2 regions of the Bacillus paranthracis genome follow, and region 1 is predicted to be linked to the other one. Evidence: riboswitches for the same ligand, from Rfam matches in the RefSeq annotation. Region 1 holds a riboswitch; the other holds the start of a gene.
The links. A riboswitch is a leader RNA that binds a small molecule or an ion and turns the genes downstream of it on or off. The one in region 1 is predicted to bind preQ1.
Positions count from the first base shown of each region.

Region 2: another riboswitch for preQ1. It lies ahead of queC (7-cyano-7-deazaguanine synthase QueC); the one in region 1 lies ahead of NLJ82_RS08240 (QueT transporter family protein).

Region 1 covers NZ_CP101135.1:1,613,540-1,622,992, reverse strand. Annotated here, with positions in the region: gene NLJ82_RS08270 (LysE family transporter) at 1-320, opposite strand, end outside; gene NLJ82_RS08265 (YqcI/YcgG family protein) at 459-1,187, opposite strand; gene cspB (cold shock-like protein CspB) at 1,451-1,648, shown strand; gene NLJ82_RS08255 (DUF2564 family protein) at 1,768-2,016, shown strand; gene NLJ82_RS08250 (zinc-finger domain-containing protein) at 2,050-2,226, opposite strand; gene NLJ82_RS08245 (ribonuclease H family protein) at 2,239-2,898, opposite strand; gene NLJ82_RS08240 (QueT transporter family protein) at 3,050-3,535, opposite strand; PreQ1 riboswitch class I at 3,542-3,586, opposite strand; gene NLJ82_RS08235 (aldose 1-epimerase family protein) at 3,719-4,591, shown strand; gene NLJ82_RS08230 (reverse transcriptase-like protein) at 4,662-5,048, shown strand; gene NLJ82_RS08225 (DMT family transporter) at 5,062-5,967, shown strand; gene NLJ82_RS08220 (DUF6123 family protein) at 5,970-6,230, opposite strand; gene NLJ82_RS08215 (cysteine hydrolase family protein) at 6,412-6,972, shown strand; gene NLJ82_RS08210 (GNAT family N-acetyltransferase) at 7,007-7,867, opposite strand; gene NLJ82_RS08205 (CLIPPER-2 domain-containing protein) at 7,979-9,453, shown strand, end outside.
Region 2 covers NZ_CP101135.1:1,378,280-1,387,732, reverse strand. Annotated here, with positions in the region: gene NLJ82_RS07015 (GNAT family N-acetyltransferase) at 131-709, shown strand; gene NLJ82_RS07010 (histidine phosphatase family protein) at 743-1,345, opposite strand; gene NLJ82_RS07005 (hypothetical protein) at 1,434-1,616, opposite strand; gene NLJ82_RS07000 (YkvS family protein) at 1,849-2,034, shown strand; gene queF (preQ(1) synthase) at 2,090-2,587, opposite strand; gene queE (7-carboxy-7-deazaguanine synthase QueE) at 2,606-3,322, opposite strand; gene queD (6-carboxytetrahydropterin synthase QueD) at 3,315-3,806, opposite strand; gene queC (7-cyano-7-deazaguanine synthase QueC) at 3,806-4,468, opposite strand; PreQ1 riboswitch class I at 4,562-4,605, opposite strand; gene kinB (sporulation sensor histidine kinase KinB) at 4,813-6,021, shown strand; gene NLJ82_RS06970 (DUF6254 family protein) at 6,033-6,149, opposite strand; gene NLJ82_RS06965 (DinB family protein) at 6,249-6,782, opposite strand; gene NLJ82_RS06960 (M3 family oligoendopeptidase) at 6,921-8,615, opposite strand; gene NLJ82_RS06955 (MarR family winged helix-turn-helix transcriptional regulator) at 8,777-9,223, opposite strand; gene NLJ82_RS06950 (sensor histidine kinase) at 9,415-9,453, shown strand, end outside.

The sequences.
Region 1 (9,453 bases):
CCGCCTACCTCTTCTTTTTTATATTCCATATTCGATTGAGAAATTCCTTGTTTTACACTTTGAAATCCTAAATAAAATAATAAGAAAAACCCTGTGCAATACATAAAAGCTTGTACATATGTATACATAAACAGAGAAGATAAACCGAAATAGATGAGAAGCATAAACAAAATATCTGCTGTCATTCCACCAATTCCAACAACCCACGCATGCCAAAAACCTCGTTCAATTCCTCGTTTTAACATTTCAATATTAATTGGACCTACTGGCGCAGCTAATGAAATACCTAATACAATTTGTTGTATAATCGCTCCAAACATCACTCTATCCTTTCTACTTCCTTTACTATTAAGTAATGATGTAATCATTAAAAATAGACTAGCTTTCATGAAAATATGTACTACTAAAATACCCTTTTTTATCCAAAATATGCAAAAGAGCCCTCCAGATGATGGCTCTTACTTTTCTATCTTATAAAGAAAAGGACATTTTCCTTTTATCGGTTCTATATCGTCTCCTATAAAGTATTGTTTCCATTCACGATGATTCGGGTCACCATAATGACTAATGTTAGGATGTTTCGGCAGCTGATCCCACTTTTCAACTCGCTCACGGACCGTTTGCCTAGAATATGCTCCTTTAGGACGATCCCCTTCTAATCCATCAAATATAGTACGTGGCTGAAATCCAATAACGAGAGAATTTCCTAAATGCCTAGTTTTTCGTTGTTTATAGGCTGGTGCGTTTCCAAATGCGAATATCGGTTCCCCGCCAAATGAAAATTCCCATAAGTAATGGTCTGGGTCTTTAGGAATTTGCTTTGGCCATGTTTCCTTATCGTTTTCATGTAAATATTGTAGTACTTTCCAAAAGTAATCACGGTAATATTCCAGTGATTGCTCCTCACATTCCGGTTCTACAAAAAGAAAAAAGCCTCTTCTTACAATTGGACGCTCTTTCATTAGCTCTAAAAAAGATAACATTGTATATGGCAAATGACTCCAATCATTATGAGAGAGAAAGGAATAACGAAGTTCATTCTTTTTTAAAGCTGTTAAGCCGAAATAGCACGGAAAAGTTGGTTCTAGCACAACACTCGAAAAATTTTGAAATTCCTTTGCAACCCAATTCGGTATATCCGTTCTCATTCTCATTCCTTCATTATCTAATAAATAAGACTCATTCATTCTTTCACCTCATTATGTATAGCATTCAATTAAGACTATTACATACTTGGCCTGTCCTATACCTATTTAAAAATTTGGTTAAAAAATTATTTAAAAATACAAAAAAATAAAATCGCTTACTTGACTAAATTCTCCCAATTCGTGTATATTTAAATTAATCATTTAGCAGAATATTCAAGATTATAGCATTTTTAGTTTATATTATCTTTTCAAATGAATTTCACTAAATGAAAAAAGCAAATGTTTTTAGGAGGAATTGTAACATGCAAGGAAAAGTAAAATGGTTTAACAACGAAAAAGGTTTTGGATTTATCGAAATTGAAGGCGCTGACGATGTATTCGTACATTTCTCTGCTATTCAAGGCGAAGGCTACAAAGCTTTAGAAGAAGGTCAAGAAGTATCTTTCGATATCACTGAAGGAAACCGTGGACCTCAAGCTGCTAACGTAGTAAAACTTTAATCCAACATATGACAGGAGGTTACCTTACTTGGTAACCTCCTTTGTTATTCCTTTGTATATTTCCGTTTTCCAGAGCAAAAACTATGTGAAATGCGCACTATACAAAGGAGGAATTATTAATGGGATCAGAAGTAAATGATTTTGAAGAAGTGAAATTCCGTGTAGAAACAGCACAAAAAATGGTAGGATCAGCGACAATTTCAATGGATCCAGATACATTAGAGCATGCTACTACTGCTGTAGAAGCAGCTCGCTCTCAGCTTGAAATTATGAAATCTGTTGCAACAGATTTAGACGAGCCATTTTTAATAAATGAGGAAAAGAAATTAAGCGAGTGTGAGCATCAATTAAATGAAGCGAAGCACTAAAAAACATCCAGAGAGTTTTCTCTGGATGTTTTTTCATGACAACTGTTCCCCATATTTTTTCAATGTTTCTCCAACTGTACATTGTCTTATACAAAAGGAATGAGCATAATACTTACTATTTATCTTTCGATTATGTTCTCGCAAAAAACATCCTTCACAATACGTTTCTAATAAGTCATTTACCTCTGTAATGAGTTGCTTTTTATCCACCTTTGCACCTCTCTATTCGGTTATTTCTTTATGACTATCAATCACTGTTCCTTCTAATGCTTGCGTAGCTAATTGATGTGCTTCTTTATTTTGTTTTCTTGATATAGGCTCACATACAAGTTTTAATTTCATTTGCTTTGCTTTTTGCTCAATTTGGTCTAAATAATGATTTAAATGTTCATCATAACAAGGCCATTCTCCAGCCAATTGCTGCAGTACAACTTGAGAATCTCCGCGAAGCGTGACCGCTTCATACTTAATCCCTAATTCCTCGAGTATATTCATGCTATATAGTAATGATGCATATTCCGCTTCATTATTATCATATATGCCTTCTATATATGCATTACGGCGAATTCGGTATTTTGTATTTCCTTTTTTATAGTATACACATATGCCTATACCAGCTTCTTTCGTCTGTACATCATAGCCGCCATCAAAATAAACGAGTATTTCTTGGGGTTCTTCCTCCACTTGTTTGCTCAGCTTCTTCATTTCCTTTAATGACCATTCTGCATCCATTTCATCGTAAAATAATACTTCTTTCACTCTTCCTGTTTTCTCGAAATCCTCCGCAAATTGAAGTGCTTCTTCTATGTTCATATAATCTGTCGTTAATTCCGTCTGAAAACCGCGTTTTGTTTTATACAACCAATGAATTTTATATTTCATACTAGATTCCCCTTATGTAAGACTTCTTATATGTATCCAGCTAATGAAAGCCTCACTTTATTTTATTATATTTTATCAAGAGTCAAAGAATTATATTCAATATTATCACATGCAAAAAGAGCTATCCCTATAGGAATAGCTCTTTCATCTATTACATAAATCTTTCAAATTGTACTCGTTTATTAATCCAGTACATTACAGGCATACCAATCGCCATAACAACAAATTCACCAATTGCACATGTTAACCAAGTCAACATGAATGGTAAATCAAATGCAAGATGAAGTTCAATTGCAATCATAAACATTGTAATTGTAAAAATGACTGTATTAAAAATCATACGAGCCCAAACACCTTTAATAAATCGCATAGAAATAATCGTCGCAGCTAATGCAAGAATAGATTGCCCTACTCCAAATACTAAATCGTAAGCGATCATAGGTGAAAAAAAGAGATTCGTTAAAAATACACCTAATACAATTCCGTAAATTGCTTTCTTATTAAATACAACGAGATGATTAAACATCTCTGAAATACGAAACTGTACATTCGTAAAGCCAAATGGCTGAATAAGCATAGAAACAGCAATATATAATGCCGCTAAAATACCATTACCGACTAAAGTTCTAATATTCATGACAAAATCTCCTTAGTTTTTTTACGTGGGATGGTTTCGAACCACGTTATTCGTTTTTTAAGCAACAAGATTATATTTTACGCGTTAGCCCCCCTTTCGTCAATAGATTCCTACCATGAACTACCCTTTTTCTTTTAGACAACGTATAATGAAATATATGAAAGATTTAGGAGGTTTTACTTCATGACTGCAACAATTCAAAATGAAAAAGTGATCGTTACCATCTCTGACAAAGGTGCAGAATTACAAAGCGTTCTCTTAAAAGAAGACAATACAGAATACTTATGGCAAGGTGATGCTACTTATTGGGGACGCCGTGCACCAATTTTATTCCCAATCGTCGGCCGATTAGTAGATAATACATACTACGTAGATGGTAAACCTTATTCTTTAACACAACACGGCTTTGCTCGTGATCTTACATTCTCTGTAGAAGAACAAAGTGAAACGAAAATCACCTACATTGTAACTAGTAATGAAGAAACATTAAAAAAATACCCATATGAATTCGAATTACTCGTTTCTTATGAACTAGACGGACAAACCGTTCATGTAACATACGAAGTGAATAACCCTGCTTCAAAAGAGATGTTCTTCTCAATCGGAGCACATCCTGGTTTCAATTTCCCGTTATTAGAGGGCGAGTCATTTACAGATTACCATCTATCTTTTAATGGTCCAGAGCGTTTAGAAACGAGCGTATTAGAAGGACCTTACCTTTCAAATAAGAAGCAACTAATTGCTGAAAGTACGAATGAGTTGCCACTTACATACGACCTATTTAAAAACGATGCACTTATTTTTGAAAATATGAATACAGATGAAATCTCCATCCGTTCTCATAAACATAATAAATTCGTAAAAGTAGAATTTGACGGATTCCCATTTGTCGGCGTATGGACACCAGGCGAGAATGCACCTTTCTTATGTATTGAACCTTGGTACGGAATTGCTGATGAAGTAAATCCAGCAAAAGATTTCAAGGAAAAAAAAGGAATTCAATCTTTACAAGCGAATGAAACATTTACATGTCGTTATAGTATTACAATCGGCTAAGTTACTCTATCCCCTACTTCAAAGAAACATATAGGTAGGGGATCATCTTATCATTTGGAGGTTTCTCATTTTGATTGAAGTATATATTGATGGTGCATCAAAAGGAAATCCTGGTCCTTCTGGTGCAGGCGTATTTATTAAAGGGGTTCAACCCGCTGTACAATTATCATTGCCCCTTGGGACAATGTCCAATCATGAAGCGGAATACCACGCTTTACTTGCGGCATTAAAATATTGCACGGAGCATAATTATAACATTGTCTCTTTTCGTACAGATTCGCAACTTGTTGAGCGAGCTGTCGAAAAAGAATACGCAAAAAATAAAATGTTTGCACCACTATTAGAGGAAGCACTGCAGTACATAAAAAGTTTCGATCTCTTTTTTATTAAGTGGATTCCAAGTAGTCAAAATAAAGTTGCTGATGAGTTAGCTAGAAAAGCTATCTTACAAAATTAACGGGGGTATGAGTGTGAAAAAAGATTGGATTGCTCCTCTTGCTTTATTATTTGTGTCTTTTATTTGGGGAGCTACATTTGTTGTCGTTCAAAATGCTATGTCTTTCGTTGGACCATTTACTTTTAATGGTATACGTTTTTTATTCGCTGGAATCATTTTATTATTCGTTCAAATGATTTTCTCAAAAAAAACTTCAAAACAACATATAAAACAGAGTAGCCTCGCTGGATTAACCGTTGGATTCTTTTTATGCGTCGGCTATGTATTACAAACATTCGGCTTACTTTATACAACTTCTTCAAAAGCTGGTTTCTTAACAGGGCTTAGTATCGTTATGGTACCAATCTTGTCTTTTATCTTTTTAAAACAAAAAGCTACTATTTTTATCGTAATTGGCATTGCTGTAGCAACAGCGGGTTTATATTTATTAACAGCAAGTGATTCTTTTCAATTAAACATTGGAGATATACTCGTTCTCGGTTGTGCAGTTGCTTTCGCTGCTCATATTCTCGTTAACGGCTTCTTCTCTAAAAAAATATCACCTTTATTGTTAAGCACATCGCAAGTATTAGCTGTCGGTATGTTTTCTTCTATTTGCGCCTTTTTGTTTGAAGATTGGGAAAAATTATTTTCAGTAGCACTATGGACGAATTCTTCCTTTTTATTTGCTCTATTTCTAACTTCCCTGTTCGCGACATCCATTGCTTTTTTCATTCAAACATCAGCACAAAAACATACGTCTCCAACGAGAGTAGCAATTATTTTCGCAATGGAGCCCGTTTTCGCTGCCTTAACAGGCGTTCTCGTTGCAAACGAACAACTTTCTATTTCCGCTATTATCGGATGCCTCTGTATTTTCCTAGGCATGATTTTTGTTGAATTACCTTCTAAAACAAAAAAAGAAGCGCAGGCTGCGTGAAGTTACGCTTGTAACTTCCGCATAAAAGCCTTAGCGCTTTTTTTATCTGTAATCTCTTCTTCTTTCAATCGTTCTAATAACGCAACAAAATAACTGCCATCAAACTGCAATTGATGCTTAATTGTCGCTTCTATTGCTGCGTTTACAATGCCATCAGATGCACCCGTATATCCTTGTCCGAACATAATAAATCCTTGTGCTTCCTCTGATAATTTAAATCCTTTCGTATGTAAGAATGAAAGATAATCTTCTACTGTTTGCATGTTATTCCCACCTACTCAAAAATTCTCCACTTCCTATCATACATGTTTTTATACGCCATGAGAATGAAATTTCTTTGACAACTTTGTAAATCAGCCTATACTCTACTTGCAATGGAGGATTTCCTTATAATATGGAGGAATATGTACAGTGGAACTTATTTCATATTAAAGGGGAGACACGATGAAACAAGCACTATTAATTATCGATGCGCAGCAAGAATTAATGGATGGAAATGAACAAGAAAGTGAAGTTTTTCGTAAAACCGAATTATTATCTACACTCAATACAGCCGTGCAGAAAGCAATAGATGCCAATGCCCTTATTGTTTTCGTAAGAGATATCGATGTTGCTTCTGGTAGCGGAGAAGGCTTTGAAGTACATAATCAAATTCAAGTACCTCAATCTGCAATCCTTATTAATAAAGCCGCAACAAATTCATTCTATGGTACTTCTTTACTTGAACTGTTAAAAGAAGAAAAAATTAACCATATCGTTATAGGTGGATGTAAAACAGAACATTGTATCGACACCGCTGTTCGAACAGCAACTGTACAAGGATTTGATGTTACATTAATTAAAAACGGTCATTCCACAACTGATTCTGACGTATTGACTGCAGAACAAATTATCTCTCACCATAATAAAATTCTCCATGGTCATTATAATGTTGATCATTTTTCTATGGTAAGGGATATCGAGGAAGACCTCTTTCAGCCGACTCATAATCAATATCGTGATTAGCGAAAAAGAATCCTTCGTTCAGAAGGATTCTTTTTCACCCAAAAATTTGTGCTGCAATGCTATATAACTCATTATTCCTTTTTAATAATTGACCGCTATTTTTCATCATAATTGGTGGTGTATTCACCTTTTTAAAACCAGTAATCTCTAATACTTTCATGAAATCTTTCTTTCCTTCTAGTACATCAATTCTTAATTTACCATTATGCCCTTTTGCTAAATCATGTACAATTCTCATTGCCATCTCATCATTTTTAGCAACAACCGGTCCTATTATTTTATTTTCTGGTGTTTGTATGCTTAAACCGTAACCTAATACATTTTGTTCCTTGTCCCTTACAACAGTGCACTGTTCACTTTGCATAATTCTTTTCTTTAAAAACTCTTTTCTATTTGTTCCAAACGCATATTCATCTATTTTTATTATTTTTTCTAACTCACCCTCTTCATAGTTCATCACATAATCTTCATTTCTTACACAATAATCATTCGCATTGTACGAGTTACATATGTATTTAGAAACATAACTTACTGCTCTAAATCCTAATTTTTCATATAAAGGTTTTCCTTCATCCGTAGCAATAAGCATAAATGGAGTTTGAGCTGATACGCTATTCATGCATGAATTTGTAATCATCTTTCCAATTCCTCTTCCCTTATAATCTGGATGTACAATTACCATTCCGATAGATGCCAACGCCTCCCCATATAATATTATTGCTGCGCTAGCAATAAGTTCCTTTCTCTCATTCCATACGCCGTATACAATACCTGAGTTAAAAATTGTTTCAACTTCTTCCCTGTTATAATCCCAACCAATATAAGATGATAATGCTACAATATCGCCTATTTGTTCTTCCTTAAGACGCTCTACGCTAAATTCCAATTCAATCATACTCCACCCCTTATCTAGCCATCTTCCCAATTCAACTTGTACATGTTACCCTTTATTTGTCACACACATATCCTATTTTGACCAAGACTATATTGTAAGTGAGGTGACAACATGCCCATTACAAATCGATTTTCTACCACCACTAACGGCGCACTTGCGATTACAGGAAACACACTCGGTTTAAGTAAAATCAGTAATCAAAACCGTGCTGGTACAATCGGGGCAATTGGCGCATTTATAACTACCAATACCGCTTTACAAGTAACTTCTTTTCCTGCTGGTACAACATTAAACTATACACAAAATAGTTCTACCGCTCTTTTAAATATACCTGCTGGTAGTACGATTCTTTACGCAGAACTCGTTTGGGGCGGAAACTATTTATCTCGTGATCAAAACATTACGAACGTATTAGGCAATCCTGTTTCTTTTACAACACCTGTTTCAACATACTCGATTACTCCATCGGCTGTTACAGCTTCCAATCAAACATTCGTTTCTGGATCTATCACATTTGGATTCTATACACGTTCTGCAGATGTAACATCCCTCATTCAAGCAGGAGGATCTGGCTCTTATACAACCGGCTCTGTCCCTGGACTTGTAGATCCTATAGATGCTTCTAACGGAACAATTAATTCAGCTGGGTGGACGCTTATCGTCGCTTACCAAAATGGAACATTACCTGCAAGAAATTTAACCATTTATGTAGCAGGCAACCGGGTTTCTGCAGAAACTGGTAGTGCCGATGTATCTGTTTCAGGATTTTTAACACCTTCAGGAGGGCCTGTAAGCGGGAGATTGTTTTTAAGTTCTACCGAAGGGGATGCTGATTTAATTGGGGATCAGGCTCTATTCGGGCCAAATTTCAGTTCATTAAATGCCTTATCTGGACCTAACAATGCTGTAAATAATTTCTTCGGTTCTCAAATTAATAATGCCGCTGGAAACTTAGATACAACCGGGACATTTGGAACGCGAAATCAAAGTGCTTCTACAGGTACAAACATCTCCGCTGGAAGACAGGGCTGGGACATTACTTCCATTGATATTTCTCCTTATTTAACAAATTCTCAAGTGTCCGCCGCAATCCGTTTAACAACTAACGGAGACGCATATATGTTGAATACAGTCGGTTTACAAATCAACATAAATTCACCTAACATACAAGCAACAAAAAGCGTGAATAAAAGTGTTGCAGCAATTGGAGACGTTCTCACTTATACAGTTACTATCCCTAATACAGGGCTTCTCCCCGCCAATAACGTTATTTTTACAGACATTCTTCCTAACGGTACTTCCTTTATACCTGGAACTGTAACAGTAGATAATGTCCCGCAAACGAATGCAAATCCGGCCGCTGGTATATCTCTTGGAACCATTAATAACAGCGCTTCTCGTACAGTAACTTTCCAAGCTACTGTCGTTTCTTTTCCAAATCAAAATCCTATCTCCAACACTGCTAATATTACATTTCAATATACACCAATCGCTGGAGGAACGACTTTTAACGGTCTTGCAACAAGCAACTCTGCTGGAACACAAGTTAACCTCGCAGATATTAATGGCACAAAATCAGTTAACAA
Region 2 (9,453 bases), 240 kb from region 1:
CTTAATTATATGTCCACTAAATATCATATACTAACATAGCTACTTCTCTATATCAAACATTTCGACATTCAATTATGCAAAGTTCCATACCACTATGCTACAATATATAAATAGAACTAGGAGGGATACTATGATTCGGAAAGCAAAAAAGACAGATGCGAAACTGGTAGCACCTTTATTGTATAACGCTCTGCACGAAATTGCTGAAAAAATCACAGGTAGCACAGTTGAGACAGAAGTATTACTAGGACTTGAAACATGGTTCTCAAAAGAGAAAAATCGACTGAGCTATGAAAACTGTTTTGTATATGAACAAGACGGGGATGCAGTTGGAGTTATTGTCGCTTATCACGGTAGTGAAGCAACAATGCTTGATGCACCAATCGTACATCACTTAAGAGAATTACATAAAGATGAATCGATTACGTTAGAAAAAGAAGCCGAGCTTGATGAATATTACATTGATACTTTATCCGTTTCAAGTGTATATGGCGGAAAAGGAATTGGTTCTAAATTAATTGAAGCTGCTGAAATACATGCAACTGAAAAGGAGTATGAAAAAATCGCATTACTTGTTAATTTAGAAAACAAACGTGCCTATTCACTATACGAAAAACTAGGTTATAAAAAAGATCAAATCGTTATGCTTGTAGGCGAACCTTATGCACATCTCGTAAAACCATTAAACATCAAAATTTCTATATCTTAAAAAAAGCACACGATTTATATAAATCGTGTGCTTTTATGTTAAATTCGTATTTAATACATTTCCATTCATCGCCTCATGAAACGTATATGTTGTACATCCCCATGGCTCTCTGTGCAAGATAGGAGAACCAGACCATCCCATCGCTCTCAGTTCGGCACCAATCATTCCATTCACATAATTATGACCTACAAGAGCAATACTTCCATGTACGAGAGCGTAACGGTGTAATACGTAAGCCGCCTGCTTTGCCCTTTCTCTTGCTTCCTTATAAGACTCAACATCTTTATGGTAACCAAGTATCCATACTGTTCGTCCGATAAACATCCATACGTTAGGTTTACACTTCAACCATTTTGGAGCATAAAAACTCGTCGGAATTTCAGCTTCCCTAAAAAGAGAATTTTGGATAAAAGATAAAGAATCCACTAATTCAGCTGCTGATTGTACAGCACACCGTTGATCACTTGATACAATCAATTTTGCTGCCTCAACCACTTCTCTTGTTTCCATTGGTATAGGTGCTTTTTCTGTTATAGTATGTAAGTCATATCCTTTCATCCATTCATGAAAGGATGTAACCGTCATTGGTTCTATAGTACGATTTAAGCGACCATGACGAATAAAAGAAATCTTCATTCTTTCCACTCTCCATTCATCACTTACGAACTCTATTATGTACTATTTTTACATATCATACCACGCAAAAAAAGAAAGTTATACACCTTTACATATCCCCGCCACTCTCATGTGTGACCCCAGCATGTATACCATCCATCCCATCAAAATATGTAGTCGTTTCATGATGACGAATCTTTTTTAAATGTATATAAGAAAATACAAATAAAATTAATGCTATAACACTCCCCACAAATTCAAACATCATTTTACCGCCTCTAATTTCTCCCACTTTAATAGGTTATTGTATTTCTTTATTATAACTCTATATAAAGATTTTTGCATTTCTCCTATTTCTTCTCAAAAAACATGGCTTTTCTACATATTTTCTTACAAAAAGTGAATATTTTTTGAATTTTTACTTTGAAAACATTTACAAAACAGGAAACATAGTTCAAAATAAAGGAAAATAAAAAATCCCAAATTATTCTTTTTTGGAAAAACTGTAACAAGGAGAGTTGCTTATGCAGATCGCAGAAACTGGAGATATCATTGAATTTAAAGGTGGAATGCAAGGCCGTGTTCAAAAAGTAAATCAAAACTCTGTTATTGTAGATATAACAATTATGGAGAATTTTAGAGAACTAGATATGGAACCTCTTACAGTTGTTAGTCATAAAAACTATACTGTCATTAATCAAAATGCATAATATAATAGAAAGAAAGGATCTGTATAACATACAGATCCTTTCTTTCTATTATATATTAACGATTATCAATTGTTTCTGGATATAAATCATGGTTCATCATGCGGTAGTCAGCCATTTGTTCATACTTTGTTCCTGGGCGACCGTAGTTACAGTAAGGATCAATTGAAATCCCTCCACGTGGTGTGAATTTACCCCATACCTCGATGTAACGTGGATCCATTAATTTAATTAAGTCATTCATAATAACGTTCATACAATCTTCGTGGAAGTCACCATGATTGCGGAAACTAAATAAATATAGTTTTAAAGATTTACTCTCTACCATTCTTTGTTCTGGAATGTAGCTAATATAAATTGTTGCAAAATCCGGTTGGCCTGTTTTCGGACATAAGCTTGTAAATTCAGGACAATTGAATTTTACAAAATAATCACGGTTTGGATGATTATTATCAAAAACCTCTAAAATTTCTGGGCTATATTCAAATAAATATTTTGTATTTTGATTTCCTAATAATGTTACATCTTTTAAATCTTCATCTAATCTTCCTGCCATTTTAAACATCCCTTCTCATTATACTCCGCGTTTATTTCCCCATACTAACGCATGAAGCTGCGGCAATACTTTTGCATTATTCATTTCTTTGCAGTTAACCGCTTTTTCAATAAGCCACTCATACTTATCTAATAGCTTTTTAATCAACATCGCATCATCCACAGTTTTTGTATCATCATTTCCTACTTGTAAGAAAAATGGTACCTCTGGATAACGTTCGTGCATCTTAACTGCATACTCAAAATCATAATCGTCAAATACTACTACCTTTAAGCTAATATCTTTTCCTGCTAGCTTCTGAATTACATCATCTAACTTCTGAAAATCAGTATTCATCGTCGAGCTTGGCGGCTTCGGAGAAATCGTTATTTCATCAATTTCAAGTAACCAATCTTGCCATTTGCTCCCTTGCGTTTCGATTGCCGTTCGCATTCCATTCTCTTTTAATATAGAAAGAAGAAACTCAATATTTTTCAACAATACCGGATTTCCACCTGAAATCGTAACATGAGAAAAATTTTCGCCGCCAATTTCTACAAGCTCATTCCAAACGTCTTCTGCTGTCATCTGTCTAATTTGATCTTTAGCCGATCCATCCCACGTAAAAGCAGAATCACACCAAGCGCAGCTATAATCACAGCCAGCTGTACGGATAAACATCGTCTTTTGTCCTACAACCATTCCTTCACCTTGAATAGTCGGACCAAATATTTCTAAGACAGGGATTTTACTCATCGAGCATCCACTCCCGTCTTACTTCTGCATAACTAGTCGGAGTCTCAAATAGACGAACAAATTCAACACGAGCTCCTTTATATTCATTCACACGATTATCTTTTGTTAACGCTTCTGCCATCTTTTCATAAATCCAAACGACCATATTTTCAGCAGTTGTATTCATCGCTGGTAACGTTTCGTTTAAATAACGATGATCTAAATAAATTTCTATTTCATTCTTCCAAATTTCTTTTATATCTCCAAAGTCAATTGCAAGACCGATTTCATTTACATATCCACTAATCCCAAATACAACTTTATATGTGTGACCATGTAAGTTTTTACATTTCCCTTCATAACAGTGTAAATGGTGTGCTGCATCAAATGTAAATTCCTTGCTGACCATTACTCGTTTATTATGATATTTGAGCTGTTTACGCTGAATATCCTTGTCCATTTTTTGCAAATTTTCTACGATGCGAAATCCAAAGAAATTATCCATTAGTTACTCGCTCCTTCGCGTTCTTGTAGGTACGTATCTAATCCTGCTTTACGAAGTTGACATGCTGGACATTCACCGCAACCATCACCAATGATTCCGTTATAACATGTTAATGTTTTTTCTCGAACAAACTCGAATGCTCCAAGTTCATCTGATAATTTCCATGTTTCCGCTTTATCAATCCACATAAGTGGTGTATGAATCACAAACGGATAATCCATGGATAAATTTAAAGTAACGTTTAACGATTTCACAAACACGTCACGGCAATCTGGATAACCACTAAAATCAGTTTCACATACACCCGTTACAATATGACGTGCTCCAACTTGTTTTGCTAATACAGCAGCAAATGATAAGAATAGTAAATTTCGTCCATCTACAAACGTCGATGGTAATTCCCCTTCTTCATGTGTAATCTCCATATCCGTTCTCGTTAACGCATTTGGAGCAAGTTGATTTAATAGACTCATATCTAGTACTGTATGTTTAATTCCTAGCTCTTTTGCAATTTCCGCTGCACAATCAATTTCTAACTTATGACGTTGATTGTAATTAAACGTTACAGCCTCTACTTCTGCAAACTGCTCCATTGCCCAAAATAAACATGTCGTACTATCTTGTCCTCCACTAAAAACAACAACTGCCTTTTCTTTTTTCATTTCACTCATTCTCCTTCTCTACTACGAATAAGAAGAAAGAACGTTCTTGAACTGTCACAATAAAAAAACAAAACAATACCTAAAGATATTGTTGTTTCCATAGTTTTTTATAGAGGGAGTTCGCGAACCTCTCCCGTGCATTGCACGGAATTCCTTCTTTCATTGACAAAGCTTATTGTAACATATTGTATACTACCAGAAAAAATTTCTGATTTTTCCGCTATTTCTCATTTCATTTCTTTCATTTTATAGTATGATTAATTTACTATAAGAAGAGAGGAGGCATCCCACTGAAATCCTTTATTATTTATCTCTTTCTAAATATATTATTCATCCTTGTTACAATGCTCGTATACCATTTATTTTGGAATCAAAAAGGGAAACGCTCTCCTAAATTAAATTCAGCTATATTTATTGTATTATGCTGCCTCGTTACTATACTATGTATCACTTTCGCAGCAAAAACAAATTATGGATTTCAATTTGATATGCGTCATATCGTATTAGTTGTCGGTACATTAACCGGAGGTCCTATTGCTGGTGGATCAATATTAGTTGTATTAAATATATATCGCTTCTTATTAGGAGGAATAGGTGTTTTCCCATCGCTTATCGGTTCTATCCTTCTATTTATTGTTCTACTATTTACATATAAATTTTTCAATCGAACTTCTAATCGTATAAAAATAATACTCGCTATTATATACAGTCTCACATACGGATTGAGTTGGATACCTTTCTTCCTTTCAAAGGTTACAAATAAGACTGATTATATACCACATATTATTGTGTATGAGTTATGTACGATACTTGGTACGATTCTTATTTTATATTTACTACACATATTACAAACTCAAGTTCGTCTCCAAAACGAACTTATGAATGCTGAAAAATTTCATTTAATTGGCGAAATGGCAGCGTCCATCTCTCATGAGATTCGCAATCCGTTAACTTCAACAAAAGGATTTTTACAACTTTTGCAGTCAGGTACATGCACTGAGCAAGAGCGAAAATTATATATTGACATAGCCATCAACGGAATCGAACAAGCAAATCACGTTCTTACAGATTATTTAACCTTTGCAAAACCAAGTATTGAAAAAGAACAAACATTACAGTTAGAAGAAGAACTACTGCATGCATTATCGTTAATTACACCGCTTGCTAATTTAACAAATGTGCGTACACATTATATAAAGCAAAGTACTTCTTTTTTTATCGCGGGAGAAAAACAAAAACTAAATCAATGTTTGTTAAATATTTTAAAAAACTGCATTGAGGCCATGCCAAAAGGCGGTGATCTTTATTTCACATTAGTTCCTGATCATAAACATATTCAATTATATATAAAAGATACAGGAGTTGGTATGGATCAAGAACAAGTAAAACGTCTTGGATCCCCTTTCTATTCAACAAAAGAAAAAGGTACTGGTCTTGGAATGATGGTCGTATTCAGTGTTGTGCAAGCTATGAACGGAAAAATTGATATTATAAGTGAAAAAGGTACAGGTACAACTTTCTTATTAACTTTTCCACTCATACAAAAAACGTGATGAAATACTCATCACGTTTTTTCTGTTCCTTCAACTAATTCAGCAAAAGCTTTCACTTTTCCATGTGGTTTTTGATTTTCTTTACGTGCTTTCCAAGCGCGCTCTTCTTCTTTCTTTTTATTGGACATACTTTTCAACTCCTTCTTTTCTTTCTCTCTGTAGTATTCCAAAATAAGAAGAAAAACTATGCACATATGAAAAAGAAGTGGTCTCCCACTTCTTCCTAATTATCGCTGTAAAATTGCGTGTTTCGCTTCTTTTAACTGCGTAAGATGTCTTTGTTCATGCAAATCAAGAAATTGAACCCACTGATATAAATTCAGATCATTAAAAACAGGATGCTTTAACCCATTTTCAAATAGGTCTTTTTCATCTATAACGCTATGAAGCGCATGTAATAATTCTTGTCGTGAATGTTCTAGTAATTGGATTCCTTGCTGTTTTTTCATTAGCGTTTCTGTTGGTTTCATTTGCTGAGGAGCTTCTCGTTTATGTGTGCGATCCAGCGTAAGTTGGAGGTCTTTAAATGGAGTCGTGTTTCTTTCATTTTTTTGTAAGGCATATACAAGGGCAGACGTGACAGATTGTTCAACTAAATGCAAGTGATGCAAAATTTGAATAATACTCCATTTATCACGACGTGGCTTTACATTCACTTCTGTATCATTTAACATTTCAATTTCTGACAATAGCGTGCTTCGGGTAGACTGTAATGAGTTCACTAAACTTTCTAAACTCACATCCATATTAGATTGAAGCATACTTCTTTCCCCCCTTTTGTTGGTGAAAAGAGGCGCTCCTTATTAGAAACACCTCTTTAGTATTCTGAATTTTCTTTTATTATCTCATCATTTTCTCATTATGTCGATGTTAAACATGTGAAAAAAAGCGCATGTTTTTTACAATTTTGTGTCGTCAATTGCTTGTAGCCATGCTTCAATTTCTGTAATAACACTTTTCACACAGCCTTCAGTAAATGGTGATGTTAAATTGGCAACTTCTACTAATTCCAAGAATGATTTACTTCCACCTTGTTGGCACAGATTCACATAATCTTCCCACGCCTCTTGTCTATTATCTCTTGCACGTTTCCAAAATTGCAGTGCACAAATTTGTGCTAACGTGTAGTCAATATAGTAGAACGGCGAGCTATAAATATGTCCTTGACGTTGCCAGAATCCACCGCGCTCTAAATAATCATTATCTTCATAATCACGATGCGGTAAATACTTTTTCTCTATATTACGCCATGCTGTCTTACGATCTTCTGGTGATGCTTCAGGGTTTTCATATACATAATGTTGATATTCATCAACAGATACACCATACGGTAAAAACAGAAGTGCTGAACTTAAGTGAGAGAAGTAATATTTATCTGCATCTTCTTCAAAGAATAACTTCATCCATGGCCATGTGAAGAATTCCATACTCATAGAGTGAATTTCACACGCTTCATATGTTGGCCAATTATATTCTGGAATTTCAAATTTACGACTTTCGTATACTTGGAAAGCATGGCCTGCTTCATGTGTTAATACGTCAATATCACCAGACGTTCCGTTAAAATTCGAGAAGATAAACGGCGCTTTATAATTCTCAATATATGTACAATATCCACCGCCAGCTTTTCCTTTTTTCGCAACTAAATCTAATAAATCATTATCTAACATGAAATTGAAAAATTCATCTGTTTCAGCCGATAACTCTTTATACATCGTTTTTCCATGATTAACAATCCAATCCGCATCTCCTTTTGGAGTTGGGTTACCTGTAGGGAATTCAAAGTTTTCGTCGTAATATGCTAACTTCTCTACACCGATACGTGCTTGTTGACGTTTTCTTAATTCCGTTGTAACGGGAACGATATAATCTAGCACTTGCTGACGATAATTTGCTACCATTTCCGCATTATAATCTGTACGGTACATTCTTGCATATCCAAGTTCAACAAAGTTTTTGAAACCTAAAGATTTGGCGATTTTCGTTCTCACTTTAACAAGCTCGTCATAAATACGATCTAACTCTTCTTCATTCTCAGCTAAAAATCCGTAATACGCCTCACTTGCTGCTTTACGTTCACTTCTCTCTTTCCCTTGCATAAATGGAATAAGCTGTGATAAAGTTCTTTCTTCTCCTGCAAAATCAATTTTTGCAGATGCTAATAATTGTGTATATTGTGAAGACAATTTATTCTCTAATTGTAAATCCTTCACGACTTCATCAGAATATGTTTTTAAATCACACTCCGCAAGAGCAAATAATTGCTTCCCATAATACGCTTCTAATTCTTCACGGAATGGAGAATGAATTAACGCATTATAATATTTTGTACCATATCCTTGTACAACTGGAGAGAATTCATCAAAGAAATCTTGCTCTTTCTTATAAAAAGCATCTGTTGTATCAACAGAATGACGAATGTAACAAAGATTCCCCATTGTACCAAAATCGTTACGAATTTCGTTAATTGAATGAATGACTTGTTTTTGTTCCTCTACAGTTTTTGCGTTATCAAACCTCTCTAAAGCAGCTGTAAACTTCTCTTTTAATTCTTCAATATTTGGCCTTTTATATTCATAGTCTTTAAATGACATGAACGAGCCTCCTCTCCATTAAATGCATCCTTTACTATAATTCAATACTTACTTCCAAATCTCCTCTTATTCTTCAACAAAATACGGCATATACTGCCATCATTACATGTAAACAAAAAAGCTTTGGATTTCTTTATCCAAAGCTCCTTTGGAACATATTATTACTTTTCATACTTTCCAATCTTTTTTAATAGATCCAGTAATTCGTCCTTTTCCTCTTTCGTTAACATTTCAAAAGACTGATGAATAACTTGCTCATGCCCTGGAAAAATAGAAGAAATAAAGTTCTCTCCAGATTCAGTTAATTGTGCATAAATAACACGTCGGTCATTCGGGCATGGAATTCTCTTTACTAGTCCCTTTTTCTCTAACTTATCTACAACATATGTAATGCTGCCACTAGCTATTAAAATACGCTCACCAATTTGCTGAAGTGGTTGACCGCCTTTATGATATAGCAGTTCTAATACAGCAAACTCAGTTGGATTTAAACCGTTACTTTGTATAGACTTATTTGTCGTATCCATAACAGAACGATGTACACGAGATAATGCAATAAATACTTTTAAAGATTGAGAAATATCTTCTCGTTCATTATTTGATGTCATACAACTTTCAACCCTTCATTTAAATTCTCAGTAATAAAAAGAACAAAATAGTACTTCATATAAATTCCGAATGAGTATTCACTCATTCATTATCTCTCCCCCAAATATATTATGAATGATTCTTGAATAAAAATATGACAATTTTAACATAGTTTATATATAATGATAATAAAAAAGAAGGAGTACCAAATTTGAAATTCAAATTCCACAGCATAGTTTTATATATATTG